One region of the Acidovorax sp. KNOB132 genome, then DNA from elsewhere that is predicted to be linked to it. Evidence: predicted binding sites of a transcription regulator. Region 1 holds the regulator's gene; each other region holds the start of a gene.
The links. Region 1 encodes sigma-54, which starts transcription at its own class of promoters, with help from an activator protein. Its sites were predicted from a motif close to TGGCANGNAANCTGCTTT; they were not measured.
Positions count from the first base shown of each region.

Region 2: the regulator sigma-54 is predicted to act here: its motif matches at 3,638-3,655, upstream of AC27IO_RS07490 ([protein-PII] uridylyltransferase).
Region 3: the regulator sigma-54 is predicted to act here: its motif matches at 2,549-2,566, upstream of glnA (type I glutamate--ammonia ligase).
Region 4: the regulator sigma-54 is predicted to act here: its motif matches at 3,586-3,603, upstream of AC27IO_RS17635 (CmpA/NrtA family ABC transporter substrate-binding protein).

Region 1 is NZ_BAAJYT010000002.1:37,186-43,200, reverse strand. It holds gene AC27IO_RS00715 (iron-containing redox enzyme family protein) at 1-692, shown strand, start outside; gene AC27IO_RS00710 (hypothetical protein) at 656-1,000, shown strand; gene AC27IO_RS00705 (hypothetical protein) at 1,047-1,496, opposite strand; gene AC27IO_RS00700 (KGG domain-containing protein) at 1,682-1,999, opposite strand; gene AC27IO_RS00695 (hypothetical protein) at 2,118-2,396, opposite strand; gene rpoN (RNA polymerase factor sigma-54) at 2,446-3,825, opposite strand; partial or broken gene AC27IO_RS00685 (hypothetical protein) at 3,760-4,341, shown strand; gene AC27IO_RS00680 (histidine kinase) at 4,354-5,214, shown strand; gene AC27IO_RS00675 (sigma-54-dependent transcriptional regulator) at 5,297-6,015, shown strand, end outside.
Region 2 is NZ_BAAJYT010000032.1:11,402-17,416, reverse strand. It holds gene AC27IO_RS07500 (YbaN family protein) at 1-236, opposite strand, end outside; gene def (peptide deformylase) at 325-864, shown strand; gene AC27IO_RS07490 ([protein-PII] uridylyltransferase) at 983-3,577, opposite strand; gene map (type I methionyl aminopeptidase) at 3,694-4,509, opposite strand; partial or broken gene purL (phosphoribosylformylglycinamidine synthase) at 4,779-6,015, shown strand, end outside.
Region 3 is NZ_BAAJYT010000061.1:2,215-8,229, reverse strand. It holds gene glnL (nitrogen regulation protein NR(II)) at 1-378, opposite strand, end outside; gene AC27IO_RS10840 (hypothetical protein) at 384-890, opposite strand; gene glnA (type I glutamate--ammonia ligase) at 1,085-2,500, opposite strand; gene AC27IO_RS10830 (competence/damage-inducible protein A) at 2,670-3,491, opposite strand; gene AC27IO_RS10825 (EI24 domain-containing protein) at 3,488-4,363, opposite strand; gene AC27IO_RS10820 (sterol desaturase family protein) at 4,401-5,444, opposite strand; partial or broken gene AC27IO_RS10815 (polysaccharide deacetylase family protein) at 5,483-6,015, opposite strand, start outside.
Region 4 is NZ_BAAJYT010000170.1:766-6,780, reverse strand. It holds gene AC27IO_RS17650 (hypothetical protein) at 1-110, opposite strand, end outside; gene AC27IO_RS17645 (ABC transporter ATP-binding protein) at 356-1,162, opposite strand; gene ntrB (nitrate ABC transporter permease) at 1,159-2,106, opposite strand; gene AC27IO_RS17635 (CmpA/NrtA family ABC transporter substrate-binding protein) at 2,161-3,405, opposite strand; gene AC27IO_RS17630 (ANTAR domain-containing response regulator) at 3,815-4,441, opposite strand; gene AC27IO_RS17625 (branched-chain amino acid ABC transporter substrate-binding protein) at 4,684-5,835, shown strand; partial or broken gene AC27IO_RS17620 (peptidase S53) at 5,876-6,015, opposite strand, start outside.

The DNA of each region.
Region 1 (6,015 bases):
TCGGAGACGGCGTGCCGCACAAGAACCACGTCACGCTCTATCGCCAATTGATGCGCCGGCACGGCCTTCAGCAAGACCTGCAACTGGACAATGCCAATTATCTGCAGGGCGCGGTGCAATTGGCCCTGGGATGGAATGCCGAGCATTTCCTGCCGGAGGTCATCGGCTTCAACCTGGGCTATGAACAGTTGCCGCTGCACCTGCTGATCACGGCGTACGAGCTCAACGAGCTTGGGATCGACCCCTACTACTTCACGCTTCACGTCACGGTCGATAACGGCGACAGCGGCCATGCATGGCAAGCTTGCGAAGCAGTGCTTCAGATGATGGAAGTCCAGGCAGACCGCAAGCAGTTTTGGCAGCGCGTTCGCGCCGGGAGCAAGCTCGCAGACGCCGGGCGTGGCACGCAGGAGGTCATCGCATCTTTTGACGCCAGGGCCGAAGTGGTAAAAATCTTCGAAAGAAAGGCACCGGCCGGTGCAGGCATGCACTCCGACTATTGCCGCATTGGCGGGCGCACCGTCAACGATTGGCTGGGCCCCAGGGCAACATCGATGCATTGCTCGACGCGCTGGTGGACGGCGGGTGGATCCGACTCGGCGCGCCGGTGGCGCAAAGCCGATTCTGGAACCTGCTTCAAGGAGAACGCGCGGAAATGTTCGGCGTGTTCACGGGATATGAGTTGCAGGTGATCCACGACTGGATTCGTGGCGAGGACAGCCGCGACGGACAGGACTATGCCCAGCCCGCCTCGGCCAACCAGACGCGCAGACTGCCCTCGTTCAGAGCCCTGGCACGCCACCGCTCGGTGAGCCCTTTCGCGGCCAGCGCAGAGCCTGTACTGGACCCCGAACTGAATCAATTCAATGAACAACTCCAGTCACTGGAAGGAGAGCAGCGCCGACAGTTCCTCAGCGCCGCGCTGTCTCCCGCGACGCATTGGACTTCGACAGGGTTGCTGGCCACCCGGCTCTTCATCAACGAAGGCTGGGCGGCCTGACCGCTGGAGCGACCATTGCCCTGAGACGGCGGTGGACCGCAAAGACTTACGGGGGTGATGGCATCTGCAGCAACGAAGGGTCGCTGCCGATCGCATTCAACTGTCCGTCTCCGCCGATGCGAAAGTGCGCGTTCTGACCGGTCGCAATCGCCACGCAGGCGGCAAAGCAGTGGGCCGGCAAGATCAATGTGCCGATGGCGTCGGTTGTCGTGACTTCAAAGCCCGCAGGAGCCGCAGGTTCGCCGAGGGTGAACCCGATCAGCAGCATCTGCCCCAGACCTGCCACCTTGGCGCCGATAAGCTCGATGCAACCCACTGCCTGTTCGACCACCCAGCCAGAAGTGGCATAGGGGGCATGCCCGCCGAGGGCAATGGTGCGCACTCCCCGCGCTTTGATGACGCTGTACTGCTCCCACTCAGGCGCGAGATGGAGCGGAGAAAATTGCTGAAAGAGCCCGCGGTGGCGCGGGGCGCGCGTGGGGTAGTTGGTGTTCATGGATTGCCTCATGGAATAGGATTTATGGCGCGTCCCACCCTCCTGGACAGCCTACGGAACGAATGCCTGGGCTTGCGCAGGAATGCGGGTTCGACAGGTGCAGCGCTTCCAACGGCAATCGATGTGCCACCCATCTGTTTTCAGCGGTAGCCCCCGAACAAATCGTCTGCACCACAGCGCTGGATTCAACGGCTTTGGGGGCCTGAATCGCGACCTGCGCCCTGCGGCGCGCGAGTCGCTCCGTTGGGTTTCGTGCTGGAAGCGCTGTCCGACAGAGTGGCCTCCGCATCAGCTGACGCACCGGCTTTGGCACCGCCAGAATTCGAGTTGCGGCGACTATGGCTCTTGGCGCCAGCGGCGCGGGCTTCTTCGGAGGTGAACTGATGCGCCGTGCCCTTTTGATGCGCCGCCTGCCCACCCTTGCTTGAAATTTCACGTTGCTTTGCCGCATCCATGGCGGCGAAGCCACGATTGCTACTGGATGGATTGCCTTGGTTGGCCATTTCGATACTCCTTCAATGTGCTCCCGTGGAGGGGAGCGGCCCAGGCCTGGCAGTCAAACCAGGCTTGGCACGGCAGAGGCAATCGACATGCCCGGCACCTGCAGGCCCCCTTGCGCAACTACCGGTCGACGTCTGCCTGGATTGCTCGCTTGACACAACGCGCAGCCTCTTGCCTCGCATGCCTGCGGCGAGCGATACCCGCATAAAGCGTCTGCACCAGGTCAATCGCATCGCAATCCGCTTGCGCTGCACTGAACCGCATTTGCGCGCAGGCCACAGTCGTGATCCGGGGCTGCATGCCCTGCAGCACATCGACCAGCCCACACCAATGACCATCCACCGCCAACGTGCGGGAAAACAAGGTCAATCCGTCAATGGAAGCCCAGGCGAAAGCCATGATTGATCTTTGGTGAATTGGTCTTCACCCTGAGGTGCAAACCGTTGGTTCAAACGTTCCTGTGACGTTCCGGCGCCGCCGAAATGCGAAGCGCCTGCCGGTACTTGGTGACCGTGCGCCGGGCGACCGAAAACCCCTGCTGCGCCAGCAGGCCGGCAATCGCCGCATCGGACAAAGCATGTAAGGGCGACTCGGCCGCAATCAACTCCGACACCAGCTCCTTGACGGCCGCAGGAGCGCAGGTGGTGCCATTGCGCGTAGACAAGCCGCGCGAGAAAAAATACTTGAGTTCATGCAAGCCGAACGGGGTCGCCAAGAACTTGTTGTTGGTGACACGGGACACGGTGGATTCGTGCACCCCCACTTCCTGCGCGATCTGCTGCAGCTTCAGCGGTTTGAGCGCCAACGGGCCATGCTCGAAAAACGCCTGCTGGTGCCGCCCGATGGCTCGCGCCACCGCCAGGATGGTGGCAAAGCGCTGCGCCACGTTACCCACCAACCAACGCGCTTCCTGCAGGCAGGCGCTCAACGCCGCACTCTCACCATGGCGCTTGCGCTGCTGAAACATCCGCGCATAGGCGGAATGCACCCGAAGGCGAGGCATCACAGCATCGTTGAGAACCATTTGCCAACCTCTCCCGCCTCTCACAGCCACGATGTCAGGCACCGCAAGCGGCACATCGTCTTGCAGGAAGGCGCGGCAAGGACTGGGGTTGAGCGCGCGAATCTTCGCGCAAACCGCTGCTGCAGCCTCGCGCGACACCCCCAGCGCCTCGGACAGCCGTGTGGGGTCGCGCAACGCCACGGCTTTCAGGTGGCCTTCAATGGCACGACGCACCAGATCCCGGGTCGTCACGCACTCCATCGTGTGCAATTGCAATAGCAGGCAATGCCGCAGGTCCACGGCGGCAACGCCTGCTGGATCCAGCCCCTGGACCCGGCGCCACGCCATGCGGATTTCCTGCCCATCCGGTTCCGGAGACAGGGCCATGGTGTGCACCGCCTGCTCGATCTCTTCAAACCCGCCGCGCAGGTAGCCATCGTCGTCCAGCGATTCGATGACCGCCTTTGCCAACAGCAGATCCCGCTCCGGCAGACGAAGCAGGTCCAGTTGCCCATGCAAATGGGCTCGCAATGAAATGGGCGCTGCTGAACGCTCCCAGGCCCTCTCCCCATCGCTGTCGGCAGACGGGATCCGGCCGCTGCCAGATGACGGACTCCAGTCGCTCGGCGGCGCGTGCGGCACCGTCTGCATATCCCGCTGCGCATCGCCATCCTCGACTTCCAACAGCGGATTGCTCTCCACCGCCTCCCGCACGGCGCGTGCGAAATCCTGTGAGGACATCTGCAGCAGGCGCACGGCATGCTGCAAGCGGGGCGAAGCATTCTGGGTGAGTGCTGCGGAAGTGCTCAGACTAAGCTGGCTCATCGAAGATCCATGGGTTGGGGAGCATCCCATGCAACAAAGCAAGGCATATGCCACACCACGCATGGCTTGGAAAGAGCTCACCCAGCCTCGAAAACCAGCACTTGGCGCTATCCTTTAATGCAGGCATGTTGCTCAACCGGTAGAGATTGCCGCAATTCCTGCCGGTTTCGCCCACGGGTTCGTTGCCTGGCCCGGTTCTTACCGGCACTGACTGGCATGCGGCATGCTGCGGCACTGGCGCCCGGCAACACCATCACGAGCGGAACGCCCTCGCCCATCATGAATGACACCTCCACACCCATCCCGACAGCAGCGCCTCACCCCGCCGCAGCGCCCCCCGTTGCAGCGCCGCCGTGGCTTTCCATGGCTGGTGTGGGGCATGAATTGCGCACCCCGCTGGGCGCACTGTCCGCAGCGCTGGAGGTGATTGCGCTCGCCCCCCATCCAATGCCCATCCAGAGCGAAGCGTGCGCGGTGGCCGCTCGGCAGACACGGCATCTGTCTTCGCTGCTGGAAGACCTGCAGGACGTGCTGGCGGCGCGCGAGGGGCGCATGGAACTGCGGCGTGTGCCGCTGGACTTCTCGGGTCTGGTGCGGCAGGCCTGGGAGGCATTGGTGAACTCCAACAGGGGTTATGCCTGCACCCAGCAGATCGCTGCCGACCTGCGGGTCATGGCAGATCCTCGCCTGATGCGCCGGGCGATGGATCAGATGCTTTGCCGGGCGTGCAAAGCGGCGGCCCCGGGCATGCGCATGGACTTGAACGTGTTCAGGCAAGGGGACGAGGTGCGCGTGGAAGTTCGCGGCCTGCCCAACGACCACATGGAGCGGCCCTCGGGAGCCGCATGCCTGCTGGCTCTGCATGTGCGGGCCGGCGCACCTGCCACCTTGGCAGACCTTCTTGCCGACCATGTCATTGCACTGCATGGGGGACGCACTCCATCGCCCTCCGATGGACCGCTGCAGTATCTCGCGCTGCCCTGCCTCGCAGAAACGCCACCACCGCCAGCCCGACTGCGGCGCCTTAAGGTGCTTGTCGCACTGCACGGCGCGCAAGATCGCCAGACAGCAGTGCAAACTCTGGAGCGCCAGGGATATACCGTGCTGGACGGCGGGGCGACCCAGCCGGCGCTGGACCTGTTGCTGCAGCACGTGCCCGATCTGGTTCTTGCAAATGCTCAGCCTGCCAAAGAGGCGCGCGAGTTTGCAGCCGCCGCGCGGGAGACCGGGTATGCCGGCCGCATGGTGGCCGTGGCAGCCGCCATGCCTTGTGCTCAGGAAGAGGCGTTGGATGCAGCCGGCGCCCGGCGCGCAGGCTTTGACGCATGGGCCGCCTGGGGCCAGTGGCCCCAGGTGCTGACGGACGCGCTGGAACGCGGAAGCGGTTGACCGCTGTACGTTCGTTTACACCCATGGCAGCGATCGCTGCAAATAATTCCTCTTTTTCAAATTCTTACTCGGGGAGATTTGCATGGCCCATGCCCTGGTAGTGGAAGACGATGCCGACTCCGCGCGCATGCTTGCGAGCTTGTTGCACACTGGCGGATTCACGGCAGCCACGGCCTCTTCGCTCCGGGATGCGCGCCGTCAGATTGCCCTGCAGCGCCCCGACATCGTGCTGCTCGACCTGCAGTTGCCCGACGGCAATGGGCTGTCCCTGTGCGAGGAGGCCGAACTGCTCTCGTATTCGGAAGTGGTGCTGATCACTGGCCACGCCAGCCTGGACACATCGATCCAGGCCCTTCGCCTGGGCGCTGCGGATTACCTTATCAAGCCGGTGGATACGCAACGGCTCAATGCCGTGCTCTCCCGCGCTCGCTCGCCCTCCACCCTGCTGGCCGAGATTCAGGACATGCGCCTGCAGTGGGAATCGACCGGCCGCTTCGGCCACCTGCTGGGCCGGTCGCCCATCATGCGCGAGGTGTACGAGCAGATCGCATGCGTGGCCGGCACCTCGGTCTCGGTGTTCGTGACAGGGGAAAGCGGCTCTGGGAAGGAGCTGGTTGCCCGCACCCTCCATGACCTCAGCCGGCGACGCGACGGTCCTTTTCTGGCGGTGAACTGCGGCGCGATCTCGCCCCAGCTGATCGAGAGCGAAATCTTTGGCCACGAGCGGGGCAGCTTCACGGGGGCGGACCGACAGCACCTGGGGTTTTTCGAGCGCGCCAATGGCGGCACCCTTTTCCTGGA
Region 2 (6,015 bases), on a different contig from region 1:
ATGGGGCCGAAAAGCGGGTGGCGCCACAGCCACGCGTGCAGCCGGGGTGAACTGCGGGCCGCCGCCCAGCCGGCCATGAGGATGAACACCGTGGTCGGCAGGCCGGGCACGAAGATGCCGATGATGCCGGTCACCAGGCTCAGCACCGCAAAGCACAGCAGCAGCCAGCGCACCGGCAGGGGCAGCGGGGCAGGGCTGGGTGGCGGCGGTGGCAAAGGCGCTGGCGGGGGCGGCATGCCTGGATTGTGCCTGCGGCATGGGGTTGGTCGGCGCGCTATGCTGCGGGCACTTCGACGCTGACCGTCGGCCCTTCTTTTCATTCCCATGACCGTTCAACACATTCTCAAGATGGGCGATCCGCGCCTGCTGCGCGTGGCCCAGCCCGTGACCGAGTTCGACACCGACGCGCTGCACCTGCTGGTGCGCGACATGCTGGACACCATGGAGGCCGTCAATGGCGCCGGCCTGGCCGCGCCGCAGATCGGCGTGGATCTGCAATTGGTGATCTTCGGCTCGGACCGCAAGAACCCCCGCTACCCCGACCGGCCCCTGGTGCCGCGCACCGTGTTGCTCAACCCGCAGATCACCCCGCTGGGCGACGAGGAGGAAGAGGACTGGGAAGGGTGCCTGTCCGTTCCCGGCCTGCGCGGCAAGGTGCCGCGCTGGTCCCGCATCCGCTACCAGGGCCTGGACCCGTATGGCGACCCGATCGACCGCACGGCGGAGGGGTTCCATGCGCGCGTGGTGCAGCACGAATGCGACCACCTGATCGGCAAGCTCTACCCGATGCGGGTGCGCGACTTCACCCAGTTCGGCTACACCGAGGTGCTGTTTCCCGAGCTCGCCGACGCGGAAGACGACTGACGGACCAGGCAGGCGTTGCCTCGGAAAATATGAATGGAATTGGCCGCCAGCGCAAACAATACTAGGGCGTTGTGCTGTCAAATAAGTAGCATCAGATGCGGCGGATCCCAGCGGTCCGTCACTCGGACAACGCGTTCAGCAGTTCGGTCTCGATCTGGATCTGCCGCGCGTTGCTCTGCAGTTCCGGGCCGTGCACGAGGAAGGTGTCTTCCACGCGCTCGCCCAGGGTGCTGACCTTGGCCAGCTGCACGCTCAGGTGGTGGCGCGAAAGGATGCGCGCCACCAGGTAGAGCAGGCCCGCCCGGTCGCTGGCGGAGATGTTGATGAGCCAGCGCTGGGCTTTCTCGTCGGGGCGCAGCGTGACGCGCGGGGCCACGGGAAAGCTCTTCACGCGGCGCGAGACGCGCTTGCGCGCCGGCTCGGGCAGGCCCGCGGTTTCGTCCTCGATCGCGCGGGCGAGATCGCTCTCCACCATGTGCGTGAGTTCGCGGTAGTGCCCGGCCTGCTCCGAGGCCACGACCTGGAACGTGTCGAGCGCGCAGCCATCGTGGGCGGTGTGCACCCGCGCATCAAGGATGCTGAAGCCCGCCCGGTCGAAATAGCCGCAGATGCGGGCGAAGAGGTCGGGCTGGTCGGGCGCATAAACCGCCACCTGCAGGCCTTCGCCCGCCAGCGACTGCCGCGCGCGGACCACGGTGCGGCCGGTGCCCACGTAGCGCGAGAGGTGGCGCGTGTGCCAGGCGATGTCGGCGGCTTCGTGCCGCATGAAATAGCCCACGTCCAGCGTGTCCCACAGCTTCTTGTGCGCCTCGAACGGCTGGGCCTGCAGCGCCAGCATGACCATGGCTTCGCGCTTGCGGGCCTCGATTTCGGCGGCGGCATTGGGGGCGTGGCCGCCCAGGGCGCGCAGCGTGGCGCGGTACAGGTCTTCCAGCAGCTTGCCCTTCCACGCGTTCCAGACCTTGGGGCTGGTGCCGCGGATGTCCGCGACGGTGAGCAGGTACAGCGCGGTGAGGCGGCGCTCGCTGCCCACGCGCTGGGCGAAAAGCGCGATCACGTCGGGATCGGACAGGTCCTGCTTTTGCGCGACCTGGCTCATGGCCAGGTGCTCGCGCACCAGGAACTCGACCAGCGCCGCGTCTTCCTCGTCCACGCCGTGCTGGCGGCAGAAGTGGCGCACTTCCTCTGCGCCGATCTTGGAGTGGTCGCCGCCGCGGCCCTTGCCGATGTCGTGGAACAGCGCCGCCAGGTACAGCAGCCACGGCTTGTCCCAACCACCGGCCAGCTGCGAGCAGAACGGGTATTCGTGCGCATGCTCGGCCATGAAGAAGCGGCGCACGTTGCGCAGCACCATCAGGATGTGCTGGTCCACGGTGTAGACGTGGAACAGGTCGTGCTGCATCTGGCCCACGATGCGGCGAAACGGCCAGAGGTAGCGGCCCAGCACCGAGGTCTGGTTCATGAGCCGCATCGCATGCGTGATGCCCGAGGGCTGCCGCAGGATCTTCATGAAGGTCGCGCGGTTGACGGGGTCGCGGCGGAAGGCGCTGTCCATCGCCCCGCGGGCGTTGTAGAGCGCGCGCAGCGTGCGCACCGACAGGTCCTTCAGCCCCAGCGTGGTTTCGTAGAGCAGGAAGGTTTCCAGGATGGCGTGGGGGTTCTTCTCATACAGGTCGTCGCTGGCCACCTCGACGAGGCCGGCCTTCTCGAAGAAGCGGTCGTTGATGCGGTGCAGTTCGTGCGTGGAGGGGCTGAGCCGCTCCTCGATGTTCAGCAGCAGGATCTGGCTGAGCTGCGACACGGCCTTGGCTGCCCAGTAATAGCGGCGCATGAGGGTTTCGCTCGCGCGCATGGCCAGGCGCTTGCCGTCGGGCGAGTGGGAGCGGTAGCCGAACGATTCGGCCACGGCGGTCTGCAGGTCGAACACCAGACGGTCCTCGTGGCGGCCGGCCACGGCGTGCAGCCGCGCGCGGATGAGAAACAGCACGGCCTCGTTGCGCTCGATCTGGGCCACCTCGAACGGCGTGGCCATGCCGTTGGCAGCCAGTTCGCGCCAGTCGCGTCCCAGGCCGGCCGCGCGGGCGACCCACAGCACCGTCTGCAGGTCGCGCAGGCCGCCGGGCGACTCCTTGCAGTTGGGCTCCAGCGAGTAAGGCGTGTTCTCGTACTTGGTGTGGCGCTGGCGCATCTCCAGCGTCTTGGCGATGAGGAAGTCCTGCGCGTCCATCTGCGCGTCGTAGCGCTGCTGGAACGCGGCGAACAGCGGTGCGCTGCCGCAGACGCGGCGGGCTTCGAGCAGCGAGGTCTGCACGGTCACGTCGGCCGCGGATTCGGTCAGGCACTCGGCCACCGTGCGCACGCTGGAGCCGATCTCCAGGCCCGCGTCCCAGCAGCTGCCGATGAACGATTCGATGCACGTGGACAAGGCGCAGCCGGCCCCGGGCGTGGCGCCATCCGGCAGCAGGACGAGCACGTCCACGTCGGAATGGGGAAAGAGCTGCGCCCGGCCGTAGCCACCCACGGCCACCAGCGCCAGGTCGTCCGGCATGCCGGCGCGCTGCCACAGCTGGCGCAGCAGGCGGTCCGCCAGGGTGGAGAGCTTGTGCAGCAGGGTGCGAACGCCGCGCGTGGAGGCGCCCGTGGATTGCAGCGACGCGAGCAGGGTGGCCTTGTCTTGGCGGTAGGCGTCGCGCAGGGTTTGCAGGTCGGTCATGGACGGCGGCGGGGTGGCGGGTGCGGATGGGGCGACTGGGTTGGCAGGTTAGCACCAGGCAAAGCAAGAACCGTGCGCCCGGCCGCCGCGCGGCCGGCCCGCGCGCCGTGTTCCGGTCAGGTCTTCGTGGCCGTCACGAAGGCCGGCAGCGGCGGCGATCCGGCCGACAGGGTGAGGACTTCGTAGCCGGTCTCGGTCACCAGCACGGTGTGCTCCCACTGCGCCGACAGGCTGCGGTCCTTGGTCACGATGGTCCAGCCGTCGTTGCCGAACTCCTTCACCTCGCGGCGGCCGGCGTTCAGCATGGGCTCGATGGTGAAGGTCATGCCGGGCAGCAGCTCATCCAGCGTGCCAGGGTAGCCGTAGTGCAGCACCTGGGGCTCTTCGTGGAATTTCTGGCCGATGCCGTGGCCGCAGAACTCGCGCACCACCGACAGGCCGTGGCCCTCGGCGTACTTCTGGATGGCGTGGCCGATGTCCCCCAGGCGGGCGCCGGGCTTGACGCGCTGGATGCCGATCCACATGGCGTCGAAGGTGAGGCTGCACAGGCGCTTGGCGGCGATGGAGACGTCGCCGATCAGGTACATGCGGCTGTTGTCGCCGTACCAGCCGTCCTTGGTGATGACGGTGACGTCCACGTTCATGATGTCGCCCTTCTTCAGGGGCTTGTCGTTCGGGATGCCGTGGCAGACCACGTTGTTGATCGACGTGCACAGCGACTTGGGGTAGGGCGGATAGCCCGGCGGCTGGTAGCCGATGGTGGCGGAGATGGTGCCCTGCTGCGCCATGCATTCGGCCGCGAGGCGGTCGATTTCGTTCGTGGTGATGCCAGGCTGGATGTGGGGCGCGATGTAGTCCAGCACTTCCGAAGCCAGTCGGCATGCCTCTCGCATGCCGGCGATGCCTTCGGCGTCTTTGATGGTGATGCTCATGGGGCCAATTATCCCATCCGCGCTTGGCCGATGCGGGCCACGCGGGCGAAGGCCTCGTCGGCGATGCGATCCGCCCCCGGTAAAATGCCGGGCTCAGCATTCTCCGCACCCTGCCCAGCCGGCCCCAGTCAGCGGCCGGCGGTCCAGGGTGGGGCCGCACCTTTTCCATCACCCAACAGGCCGCCGAAGTGATCTCGCCGACATCGTCCACGAAGCCCTCCTTGCACCTCAGCACGTTCGAAGGCGGCAACGCCCTCAGCGCCTTCCGCATGCGCCAGCTGCTGCCCGCGCTGCAGGCCATCCACGACCGCATCACGGGCATCGCCGCCCGCTTCGTGCACCTGGTGGCCACCGACGCGGTGCCCACCCCGGCCGAAACCGATCGCTTCGCCGCGCTGCTGACCTATGGGGACCCCTACGGCGGCCCGGCCGATGGCCCGGCCATCGTTGTCACGCCGCGCCTGGGCACGGTCTCGCCCTGGGCGTCGAAGGCGACCGATATCGCGCACAACTGCGGCCTGGCGCTGCGCCGCGTGGAGCGCATCACCGAATACCGCCTCTCGCTCAAATCCGGCCTGCTGGGCGGCACGCCCACGCTGACCGACGCGCAGCGCGGACAGATCGCCGCGCTGCTGCACGACCGCATGACCGAGTCGGTGGTGTGGGACCGCTCGGGCGCCGAGGCCCTGTTCACCGAGCTGCCGGCCGCGCCGATGGAGTTCGTCGATGTGCTGGGCGGCGGGCGCGCGGCGGTCGAGGCGGCCAACACCCAGTGGGGCCTGGCGCTGGCCGACGACGAGATCGACTACCTGGTCAATGCCTTCCAGGGCCTGGCGCGCAACCCCACCGACGTGGAACTGATGATGTTCGCGCAGGCCAACAGCGAACACTGCCGCCACAAGATCTTCAACGCGCAGTTCACCATCGACGGCGAGAAGCAGGACAAGAGCCTGTTCGCCATGATCCGCAACACCCACCAGCTGGCGCCCCAGCACACGGTGGTGGCGTATTCGGACAATGCCTCGGTCATGGAAGGCACGCGCGTCGAGCGGTTTTTGGCCAAAAATGCCCGCCAGTGCAAATTCCACTAGGGCAGTTTGCTATGAAAAGAGTAGCGTCACCAACCACATCCTGATGAAGGTGGAGACGCACAACCACCCCACGGCCATCTCGCCGTTCCCCGGCGCTTCCACCGGCGCGGGCGGCGAGATCCGCGACGAAGGCGCCACGGGCCGCGGCTCCAAGCCCAAGGCGGGCATGACTGGCTTCACGGTGTCCAAGCTCTGGGGCGGCGAGTTCGGCAAGCCCGAGCACATCGCCAGCCCTCTGCAGATCATGGTGGAAGGCCCCCTGGGCGGCGCGGCGTTCAACAACGAGTTCGGCCGGCCCAACCTGCTGGGCTATTTCCGCGAGTACGAGCAGTCGGTGGGCGGCGTGGACCGGGGCTACCACAAGCCCATCATGATCGCCGGCGGCCTGGGCACCATCGATGCGGGCCTCACCCAG
Region 3 (6,015 bases), on a different contig from region 1:
GCGCTCCTCGCGGTCCTGCCGGGCCTGAGCCTCCAGGGGCCACAGCTCGACCAGGATCTCGCCAGTGTGCTCTGCGACCGCCAGGTGCACATGAACGGGCATCGCATCCTGCTGCTGTGCACGGCGCAGCGCGGCCTCGAAGCGCAGCGCGGCAAAGTCCTGTCCGCGCGCTCCGGCCAGGGCTGTCTGCAGCAGCGCCGGGTCGGAAAAATAGCCGCTGAAGTCAGAGCCTTCGAGCGTGCGCCGCGACAGCCCCAGCATGTTCTCCAGGGACGCATTGGCGAACAGCACGGCCCCGTCGGGTTGCAGCACGGCCACGAGCGTGGACACGAGGTCCAGCGCCTGGTAGCGCGCGGTATCGGGTTTGGAAGAAGCCACCACGCTCAGCGATTGGCCGCAGGCAGGCGGGCGAGTTCGCGCTTGATGCCGGCCACATCGCTGTCCGCGCGGGCGAGGCTGGCCTTCAGCTCGGCGGTGCGCTCCATCCACAATTGGGGGTTGCGCAGTTCGAGGGCCGTGCGCTGGGGCTCGCCGTTGTTGTATTCCTTGGCGATCTCGGCCTGACGTGCCTCGGCCTTGCGTAGTTCGGCTTCCAGGATGGCGCGCGCATCGGAGTCCCTTGCGCGCTGGTCGTTGGTGTCCACCCGGGGGGCGTTGGCGGGCGAGGTGCTGGCGCTCGGCGCGCTGCCACCCGAGGCCGCTGGCGCCCCGCCTGGCCGCGCACCCTGCACGACCGTCACATTGCCGCCTTCGACCAGTTTGCAGCCACGCTCCTTGGCCTGGCTGGCATTGTTGGTGTATTCATTGCCGCAGCGGTAGATGCGATCCTGCGACCACGCGGCGGGCGCCACGGCGGCGATGGCCATCAGTGCGATGAGTGTTTTTTTCATTCAGGTTCCTCGCAAGGCATGCCGGCGGCATGCGGGAGATGCCAGGGGAGTATCTCCCAATCGCTGGGCCTCGCCAATCGGCGCCCCCGGTCGGGAGCGGTTATTCGCCCAGGGACCACGGCGCTGGCAGCGCCATGAAAAAAGGCGGCCGAAGCCGCCTTTTGGGGGTGTGTCCCGTGGCCGCAGCCCAGGGATCACAGCGAGTAGTACATGTCGTATTCCACGGGGTGGGGAGCCATGCGGAAACGCGTGACCTCGCCCATCTTCAGGTCGATGTAGGCGTCGAGCATGGAATCGGAGAACACGCCGCCCTTGGTCAGGAAGCCGCGGTCCTTGTCCAGATACTCCAGCGCCTGATCGAGGCTGTGGCACACGGTCGGCACCAGCTTGTCTTCCTCGGGCGGCAGATGGTACAGATCCTTCGTGGCGGCTTCGCCGGGATGGATCTTGTTTTCCACGCCGTCCAGGCCGGCCATCATCAGGGCCGAGAAGCACAGGTACGGGTTGGCCGATGGATCGGGGAAGCGTGCCTCGATGCGGCGGCCCTTGGGGTTGGCCACGTAAGGAATGCGGATCGAGGCCGAGCGGTTGCGGGCCGAGTAGGCCAGCTTCACCGGGGCTTCGAAGCCGGGCACCAGGCGCTTGTAGCTGTTGGTGCCAGGGTTGGTGATGGCGTTCAGGGCACGTGCGTGCTTGATGATGCCGCCGATGTAGTACAGGGCGAAGTCCGACAGGCCGGCATAGCCGTCGCCAGCGAACAGGTTCTTGCCGTCCTTCCAGATGGACTGGTGCACGTGCATGCCGGAGCCGTTGTCGCCAGCGTAGGGCTTGGGCATGAAGGTCGCGGTCTTGCCGTAGGCATTGGCCACGTTCCAGACCACGTACTTCAGGACCTGCGTCCAGTCGGCGCGCTCGACCAGCGTGCTGAACTTGGTGCCGATCTCGTTCTGGCCAGCGCCCGCCACTTCGTGGTGGAACACTTCGACAGGGATGCCCAAAGATTCAAGGATCAGGGACATTTCAGCGCGCATGTCCTGCGTGCTGTCGACGGGGGGCACGGGGAAGTAGCCGCCCTTGACCGTGGGACGGTGGCCGCGGTTGCCACCTTCGAGCTTGGCGCCGGAGTTCCAGGGCGCTTCGTATTCTTCGATCTCGAACATGACCTTGCCGGGCTCGTTGGACCAGCGCACGCCGTCGAAGATGAAGAATTCAGGCTCAGGACCGAAGAACGCCGTGTCGCCCAGGCCGGAGGCCTTCAGGTAGGCCTCAGCGCGCTTGGCGATGGAGCGGGGGTCGCGGTCGTAGGCCTTGCCATCGCCCGGCTCGATCACGTCGCATTGCAGGAACAGCGTGGTTTCCTCGAAGAACGGGTCGATGTTGGCGGTGTTGGGATCGGGCATGAGCTGCATGTCCGAAGCTTCAATGCCCTTCCAGCCCGCCACCGAAGAGCCGTCGAATGCGTGACCCGAAGAGAACTTGTCCTCATCGAAATGGGACACGGGCACAGTCACGTGCTGTTCCTTGCCGCGGGTATCGGTGAAGCGAAAGTCAACAAACTTGACCTCGTTCTCCTTCACCATCTTCATCACGTCTGCAACGGTCTTTGCCATCAGGTTCTCCAGGATTTAAGCGCTTGTTGAAAAAAACACCACGAAAGAAAAGCAGGTTGCGTGCCAGCCAGGTGCTGCAATGCACTAAGGCGGAGCACGCCCTCCTCCAAACCTGCCGCGCCACCGAATTTGCACCATTAAAGTGCAAATCATCGAGCGCAGCGTCGTTTCAAATATCTCGCACCATTTCAGGGCCGCAGTTTGCACCAAATTCATGCAAAGCCGCCTGCAAAGCGGTCCAGGCGGCAGGTACAAGCTCTGCAGGCCCCTTGACGCCGAGTTCGATATGGCGCCCGTGCACGGGATGGTCCACGCTCGGCAAGCTGAAAACACGTACCGACGCGTGCTGGCTTTCAATGCGCTCCATCAACGGCGTCAAAGCTGCCTCCATCGCGCCGTAGACGACGACGGAGTGCTCGGTTTGGGGCGCACGGTTGAACCACTGCGCACAGTGATGGTCCAGCACCCACTCCACCATCGGCCACGCCATCACGGGAAAGCCTGGCACGAAGTGCACGGCACCACCGGCACTGCCATCGCATGAAAAACCAGGAATCTTGTTGTACGGATTCGGGATGATGCGAGCCCCCTCGGGAAACACCCCCATGTTCAGCCGGTGCACATTGTCCGCACGGTCGGGTTCATAAGCCACGCCCTGCTCCATCGCGACATCCTGCATCCGCTCCCGAATCAGCGATTCGGCCTCCGGATGCAATCGGAGCGGAACGCTCAGCGCGCGCGCAGCACACTGGCGGGTGTGATCGTCGGGCGTGGCACCGATGCCACCACAGGAAAACACCACATCCCCGGAAGCAAAGGCTCGCTGCAGGGTCGCGGTGATGCGGCCTGGGTCGTCACCCACATAGTCGGCATAGGCCAGCTGCAAACCGCGCGCGCCCAGCAGCTCGATCACCTTTGGCAGGTGCTTGTCGGCGCGCTTGCCGGACAGGATTTCGTCGCCAATGATGATGAGTCCGAAAGAGGGGGTCATGGTGTCGGGTTTGCGAGGGCAATGGGGGGAAGGATGGGGGCAGGTGGAGTGCCAACGCCACCACCAGGACCGCCAGCGTGCTCGGCGCGCAACTGCTGCAGCGCGTCCAGCGCGTAGTGGGTAAACCACAAGGAGGAGAAGGCGAACACCAGGGTGTAGATCCAGACGGCCAAAGGAATCAGGACGAAAAACGCCGCGGCGAACAACACCCCGGACGCCCAGACGATTCCAGGCGCTGCCCCCAGGTAGCCGCACAAGATGCCGATGGTCAGCAGGCGCATGCGGTGGCGCTTGAAAATGGCTTCGCGCTCCTGTCGGCTCGCATGCTCTGCCAAGGCGTCAAACGCCATGACGCGATAGGTCAGCCAACCCCAGATCAGCGGTGGCAGCACCAGCACCAGCGGTGGAATGAGCCAGAGCGGAACGGACACCACCAGCGCCGCCATGGCGGCCATCGTCGCGCCGAGAGACCATGCCAGGCTGGCCACCATCGACGCGCCGCGCTTGCGCTCCAGCAATGGGAAACGGCGCCTGGCCACGACTGTCACGAGCGCAGGCGTCATGATCACTGCGACCACCAGCACCGAAACGATCATGATCACCGGTGTCGAGAGAACCACCACGATCAAAGGAGCGATGGCGGCGGGTGCCTGCTCGATGCCCCAGGCCTGGAACCATCCCCACACCATCGCCAGAATGTCCGATGACTCCAACGCCGAGCGGACCGCCTGCACCGCAATGCCCCAGAAAAAATGACTGGCCACCCAGGCCAGCAGCAGCATGAGCAGCAACGGCAGCAGGGAAAGCGCAATCACGCGGGGGTGCAGGCAATAGGCGGCAGCGCGCCAGAAGGAATCGATCAGCAATGCCATGGCGCGAGCATAGCGTGGACACGAGTCCAGTCGGCGGCTAGGCTTTGCCCAGCAGGCGCAAAACACCTCGCCACTGCTGCGCCCAGAACCCTTGCCCATAGTTGCGAACGCGGCCATCCGGCCCTGGCTGGACCTGATCACGGACGCCGGTTGGATCGTATCGGAGTTCGAAATTGGCAGTCCGAAAGAGCATGTCCCACCAAGGCAGCAACACGCCGAAATTGCAGCCGCCCAACACCGTGACGGGCTTCTGAACGGGCTCGGCCTGGACATACCGCTCCGCCATCACTTTCGTTGGAGACGGGACTGAGCGCATTGCCACCGATTCATGCCCGATGCCGATCGCATGGTGCAGGCGGTGAAACCGGGGACTCACCCAGAGACGCTCCCCCCAGCGACCGAACCACAAACGCAAATTGGCATGATGGAAGTTCTCGCTCAACTGGGTCAAGGCCACAATGGCCACGAATTGGCCCGGGGCCACACCGATCAGTTGCGCCACAGTGACCACGATGGCATCCCGAAGCAGATCATCCAGAAGGTGGTTGCGGTTGTCGCTCCACATCGTCATTTGCCGCTGCGAATGGTGCAGCGAATGCAGCCGCCACCACCATTCGAAATGGTGTTGTCCGCGGTGAATCCAGTAGTCCAGAAAATCAAACACTGCCAGATAAACCAGCAGGCTGACCCAAGGCAGGTCGGTCACGCCCGGCCATAACGCATCCAGATGGAACGTGCTGATCCCATCCATGCGCAGCGCACCGAAAAATGCATCCCACAACGGATCGACACTGAAAAAAAGCGCCAACCGGAACAAGCCGAGGCGGTGAATCAGTGTGTAGAGGATGTCCGTTCGCACCGCAGCCCGGTCAATCAGGGGCTCCACGGGCCGCCAGCGCTGCAGCGGCGCAATGATTGCCAACATCACGACCAACTGCAGCAATCCGACCAGCAGCCACCCGGTGGCAGCATAGCCATCCTCCAACAGCCCCGCCATGCCCGTTGCGAACATGACAGGCTGAATCACCGACTCGAACAGCCATTGCTGTGCGGTGTCGAAACCGTTACTCAACCAATCCATCGCTCACAACTCCTGTCCTGTCCATCGACTGTTTGGACTCAACGCTTGCCCGCCAGCCAATCACGGTAATCGGGATGGTCATTCAGCGTTCTGAAGCAGAACCCGCGCTGCTTCAACCCGTCGATCAGGGGCTCCAGCACCGTTGGAGCCCACGGGTCCTTCCGCGACCAGATACCCAGATGGGCCAGCAGAATGTCTCCGCCGCGAATATTGTCCAGCGCTTTCTTCAACAACGCTGCATTACTGAATTTCTCACTGGGCAGTTCATCGCCCAAGAAACCTGCCGGCGACCACCCCACGTGCGCATAGCCGCAGGATTTGGCAACGGCCAGAAGGCGAGGCGATGTCTTTCCGCCAGGCGCTCGGAAAAGTGGAAGGGGTGCCTTGCCCGTCACTTCGCGCAGGCGATCGGAAGCCCTTCGTATCTCGGTGCAGTACTGCTCTGCGCTGAGTGTCAAATCCTTGCCTGCCTGGGGGCCAGATGAGGAACGCACATGGAACTGCGGCGCATTCGGCGCACCAGCATCGGCGCGCCAATAGGTATGGTCCATCGTGTGAGAGGCAAAAGCAT
Region 4 (6,015 bases), on a different contig from region 1:
GCTACCCGCCTGTTCGGCAGGTTGCAATGGTCCCCGGGGTAATGAACGCTGCTGAGCGTGGCGTTGACGCCGGCACCATGGTCAATGGTGGTGATTTTCTGGTCTGCCATGGCGTCGCTAATCCCCGTTTTGGTGAATAATGCGCAAAAATCGTGATATTCCATTCCCCTGATGGGGGTGCTGAACTGGAATCAGGATTTTCACGGTGGCGCACGGGCCACTGCGCGATATTATGGGGACGGCTTTCTAACAGATTGAAAAATCCCTGAAAATTGCTTAAACGATCTGATAAAACATGAAAAACAATCGGAGCGCACGGCCTGCGCGGTGCCGTGCCTCCGGGGCCGCCGCCGCCTCAGGCTGCCTTTTCCACATGCGCCTGGCGCGTGTACAGGAAATCGATCACCGCCTTGCGGCTGCGCAGGTAGCGCGGGTCTTCGGCCAGGGCCACGCGGTTGCGGGGGCGCGGGATGTCCACCGCCAGCACCTCGCCGATGGTGGCGGCCGGGCCGTTGGTCATCATCACGATCTTGTCGGACAGCAGCACGGCCTCGTCCACGTCGTGGGTGACCATGACCACCGTGCTCTGCGTGCGCGCCACGATCTCCAGCAGCTCGTCCTGCAGCTTGGCGCGGGTGAGGGCGTCCAGCGCGCCGAAGGGCTCGTCCATCAGCAGCACCTGGGGCTCCATCGACAGCGCCCGGGCGATGCCCACGCGCTGCTTCATGCCGCCCGAGATCTCGCCGGGGCGCTTTTGCGCCGCGTGCGTGAGGCCCACCATGGCCAGCGCGGCCTCGGTGCGGGCCTTGAGCTGGGCCTTCGGTTCCCGCTTGCCGAACACGCGCTCGACCGCCAGGTGCACGTTGCCTTCGCAGGTCAGCCAGGGCAGCAGGGAATGGTTCTGGAACACCACCGCGCGCTCGGGGCCGGGGCCCTTGATCTCCTTGTTGGCGCACAGCAGCGCGCCGGCGGTGGGCACGGTGAGTCCGGCGATCAGGTTGAGCAAGGTGGATTTGCCGCAGCCCGAGTGTCCGATGAGGGCGACGAACTCGCCCTTGGCGATGGACAGGTCGATGCCCTTGAGCGCCGGAAACAGCCCCTTGGCGGTCTTGAAGGTCTGGGCGACGCCCTGGATCTCGATGAATTTCGCGGGGTTGTTCATGCCTTCACCTCTTCGAACGTGAATGCCGTGGCCAGCTTGACCAGGGCGTATTCGAGCAGCAGCCCGACGATGCCGATCACGAAGATCGCGATGATGATGTTCTTGACGTTCAGGTTGTTCCACTCGTCCCAGACCCAGAACCCGATGCCCACGCCGCCGGTCAGCATCTCGGCCGCCACGATCACGAGCCAGGCGGTGCCCACGGCCAGGCGCACGCCGGTCAGCATGTAGGGCAGCACGGCGGGGAACAGGATGGTGGTGGCGATCTTCCATTCCGAGAGGTTGAGCACGCGGGCCACGTTCATGTAGTCCTGCGGCACGCGCTGCACACCCACCGCGGTGTTGATGACCATGGGCCAGATCGAGCAGATGAAGATGGTCCAGATGGCGGCCGGGTTGGCGCCCTTGAACACCAGCAGGCCGATGGGCAGCCACGCCAGCGGCGACACGGGCCGCAGCAGGCTGATGAGCGGGTTGAACATGCGCGAGAGGAAGTGGAACCGCCCGATCACGAAGCCCGCGGGAATGCCCACCAGCGCCGCCAGCCCGAAGCCGACCGCCACGCGCTCCAGCGAGGCGAGCACGTTCCAGCCCACGCCCTGGTCGTTGGGGCCGTTGCGGTAGAAGGGGTTGCTGAAGACTTCCAGCGCCTGCTTCCAGGTCTCCAGCGGGCCGGGAATGCTCTGGCCAGTGGTGGAGGACACCACGGCCCACAGCCCGATCAAGAGGCCCAGGCCGCAGGCCGGCGGCAGCACCGCGAGCCAGAAGGCGCGCGAGGCGGCCGCCCAGTCGCGGGGCGCCCGCGGCGGGCTGGGCGGGGCGGACTGCAGTGGTTTTTGCTCCGATGCCGGCGTTTTGATTGCCGGTGTTGCTATCGTTTGCATAGCAGAAGGGACCGCGGCTGGGGTGGGCTCCGGCGGGGCGTGGAAGACGGCGCTGACCATGGTGGGATTCTCCTGGCGGGGGCTGGGGGCGGGCGGCTCGGGCGGGGCCCGGGGTCAGGCCTTGATCTTGAAGCTGTCGGCGTACTTGGCCGGGTCCTTGCCGTCCCAGACGACGCCGTCCATCAACTTGCTGGAGCGCATGTCGCTCTTGGGCAGGGGCACCTTGGCAGCAGTGGCGGCCTGCTTGTACAGCTCGGTGCGGTTGATCGACTTGGCGACGGCCAGGTAGTCCGGGTGGTCCTTGAGCAGGCCCCAGCGCTTGTGCTGCGTGAGGAACCACATGCCGTCGGACAGGTAGGGGAAGTTCACCGCGCCGTCGTTGTAGAACTTCATGTAGTTGGGGTCGTCCCAGGTCTTGCCCAGGCCGTCTTGGTAGCGGCCCAGGATGCGCTGGTTGATCGCGTCCACGCTGGTGTTCACGTAGGCCTTGCCGGCGATGGTTTCGGCCATCTTGCTCTTGTTGGCCAGGCCTTCGTCGATCCAGCGGCCGGCTTCCAGGATGGCGGCGGTCACGGCGCGGGCCGTGTTGGGGTATTTCTGCACGAACTCCGACGTGGTGCCCAGCACCTTCTCGGGGTGGTCCTTCCAGATCGCCTGGGTGGTGGTGGCCGTGATGCCGATGCCGTCCATGATGGCGCGGTGGTTCCAAGGCTCGCCCACGCAGAAGCCGTCCATGTTGCCGACGCGCATGTTGGCCACCATCTGCGGCGGCGGCACCGTGATGACCTTGGCGTCCTTCATCGGATCGATCCCGTTGGCGGCCAGCCAGTAATAGAGCCACATGGCGTGCGTGCCGGTGGGGAAGGTCTGGGCGAAGGTGTATTCCCGCTTCTCGGTGGCCATCAGCTTGGCGAGCGTGGGGCCGTTGATCGCACCCTTGTCCGCCAGCTTCTTGCTCAGCGAGATGGCCTGGCCGTTCTGGTTCAGGTTCATCAGCACGGCCATGTCCTTCTTGGGGCCGCCCACGCCCAGGTGCACGCCGTACACCAGGCCGTAGAGCACGTGGGCGAAGTCCAGCTCGCCGTTGGCCAGCTTGTCGCGCACGCCCGCCCAGCTCGCTTCCTTGGAGGGCACGATCTTCACACCGTACTTCTGGTCGATGCCCAGCACCGAGGCCATCACCACGCTGGCGCAGTCGGTGAGGGGGATGAAGCCGATCTTGACTTCCTTCTTTTCCGGCGCGTCGGAGCCGGCTGCATGCACCATGGAGCGCAGCGCGGGGCTCACGCCCACGGCCCCCACGGCGGCGGCCTGCAGCACGGTGCGGCGGTGGAGACTGGTTTTGGACAGGTCGGTCATGGAAGGCATCCCTTGGCTTGGCTGGCAACGTGAAAAACAAAAAAGGCGTCCTCACACGCCCGCAGGCTGCCTTGGGGGCAGCGCCGCGAGCGGTGGGGACGCCTTTGTCCGGGTTCTGCCAGGTCGCACCCGCCATTGGGTGGGGCCTGGCAATCGACCAACGTTGGTCTTGCCTCCGTCATTGCAAGCCTTGTGCCAGAGCGGGCCATACAGGATGTTCGCTATTGTTTTTGTAGCGATATGCCCTAGTGTCGATTGCGCTGGGAGGCTTTTTGGATCGAACCATCCGGCGCCGGGCGCCGCGTGGCCCTGGGCCAAAGCGGGCCGCGGCGCGTGCAGGGCCGGGCACGGAAGCCGCGCGATGGTGCAGTGCCGCACTGCCCTTGTGCAGCGCCGCCGGCCGCGCCGGTCAGCCCAGCAGGTCCGCCACGTCCAGCATGCGCTGGGCCACCTCGACCAGCTTCATGCCCTTGTCCATCGCGCTCTTGCGCAGCTTGTCGTAGGCGGCCTGTTCGGTCAGGCCCTGGCGCTGCATCAGCAGGCCCTTGGCGCGGTCGATGGTCTTGCGGTCCTTCAGCTCGCTGCGCGCATCGGCCAGTTCGGCGCGCAGGGCCTGCTCGTGCTGGAAGCGCGCCATCGCCACGTCCAGGATGGGGCGGATGCGCTGGGGCGACAGCCCGGCCACGATGTAGGCCGACACGCCCGCGGCCACTGCCTGCCGCACGTGGGAGGGATCGTCGTCGTTGGTGAACATCACGATGGCGCGGGGCGCATCGCGGGTGGCCATCACCACGTGCTCCAGCGCGTCGCGGGCGTCGCTCTCGGCGTCCACGATCACCAGGTCGGGCTGCAGCTGCGCGAGCCGCTCGCTCAGGAACACGTCGGCCGGCAGCGTGGCCACCAGGTTGAAGTTGTTTTCCAGCAGGCCGATGCGCAGCGCCCGCGAGCGCTCGGCCTGCAGCTGGGCGTGCTCGTCGTCCTCGGCACCCACCGCCAGGTCGGGGGCCACCACCACGATGCGCAGGGAGTCGGTCATGCCCCAAGCTTAAGCAATAAATACGCCCATCCTGGTGCGCCGGCGCGGTGCAAACCCGATGGATCGCGGCGGATGCCCGAAAGCGCACTGTGCGGGTGCATTAGCACCGCTTTCGGCCTGGGACGGAAATTGCTAATGGATGTAACTTGCTATGGAGCAGGGGTTACCCGATAGCGTAAGACTCTTCGGTCTTATATACATCCGGATACATGTAAACCACTGAATGGATTGGAGCTGGGTCTATGAGCACACAAGGAAGCAGGCGTGCCGCGCTGCTGGCGATCGCGGCGCTGGCCGCCACGTTGGGGGCAGGGTGCAGCAAGGTGCCCGACACCATCAAGATCGGCGTGGCCCAGCCGCTGTCGGGTCCGCTCGGCGCGCTGGGGCAGGACATGCTCAACGGCGTGACGCTGGCGGTGCAGGAGCTCAACAAGTCCGGCTTCACGGTCGATGGCAAGACCGTCACCCTGGAAGTGGTCGCGCAGGACGACCGGGCCGACGCCGACTCCGGCAAGAAAGCCGCGCAGCAGCTGGTGGAGTCCGGCGTGGTGGCGGTCATCGGCAACCTCAATTCGGGCGTCAGCATCGCGGCGGCGCCCATCTATGCCGAAAAGGGCATCGCGCAGCTGGCCATCTCCACCAACCCGCGCTTCACCGAATTGGGCCTGCAGACCACCTTGCGCCTGGTGGCCAATGACAACCTGCAGGCCCGCGCCATGGGCTCGTTCGCGGCCACGCAGCTCAGCACCGCCAGCTACGCCGTGCTGGACGACGGCACGCCCTACGGCAAGGGCCTGGCCGATGGCGCGGCCAAGCAGCTGGCGACGGAGAAGAAGGAAGTCACCGTGCGCCAGTCGTTCGACGACAAGACCACGGATTTCGACGAGGTGGCCCGCCGCATCCAGACGGCGAAGGTGGGCGTGATCGTCACCACGCTCAACGACTTCCAGGTGCTGGCGCTGCTGCAGGCGCTGCAGAAGATCAACTACACCCAGCTGTCCGTGCTGGGCGGCGACACCATCAAGACCACCGACATGGTCAAGGGCATGGGGATGGTCACGGCCATCTATGCCACCTCGCCCGTGCTGGAGGCGCGCGAGTTCATCACCGGCCGCCAGTTCCTGGACCGCTACAACACCGCGTTCAAGAAGCCGCCCGCCTACGGCGGCCACTACAGCTACGACGCCACCTACGTGCTGTCGGCCGCCATCAAGCAGGCCAAGTCCGCCGATCCGAAGGAGATCACCAAGGCCCTGCGGGCCATCAACGGCTACGCGCCCGTCACCGGCACCATGACCTGGGACGAAAAGGGCGAGCAGCGCTACGGCGCCGTGGGCGTGTACAGCCTGCGCGCCGGCAACTGGGAACTGCGCATGCGCTCCGACCGCTGGTGAGGGCCGGGAGCCGCGGCGTGCCGGCGGCCCCCGGCGGCGCTCAGCGGATGGACACCGGCACCGTGGCCTGGGCGGTGCGGCCCAGGGAGTCGCGCGCCACGATGGTCAGCGCGTAGCTGCCAGCCACCGGCGAAGGCCAGCGGGCGGTCACCGTGGTGCCCTGTATCGAAAAGCCCATGC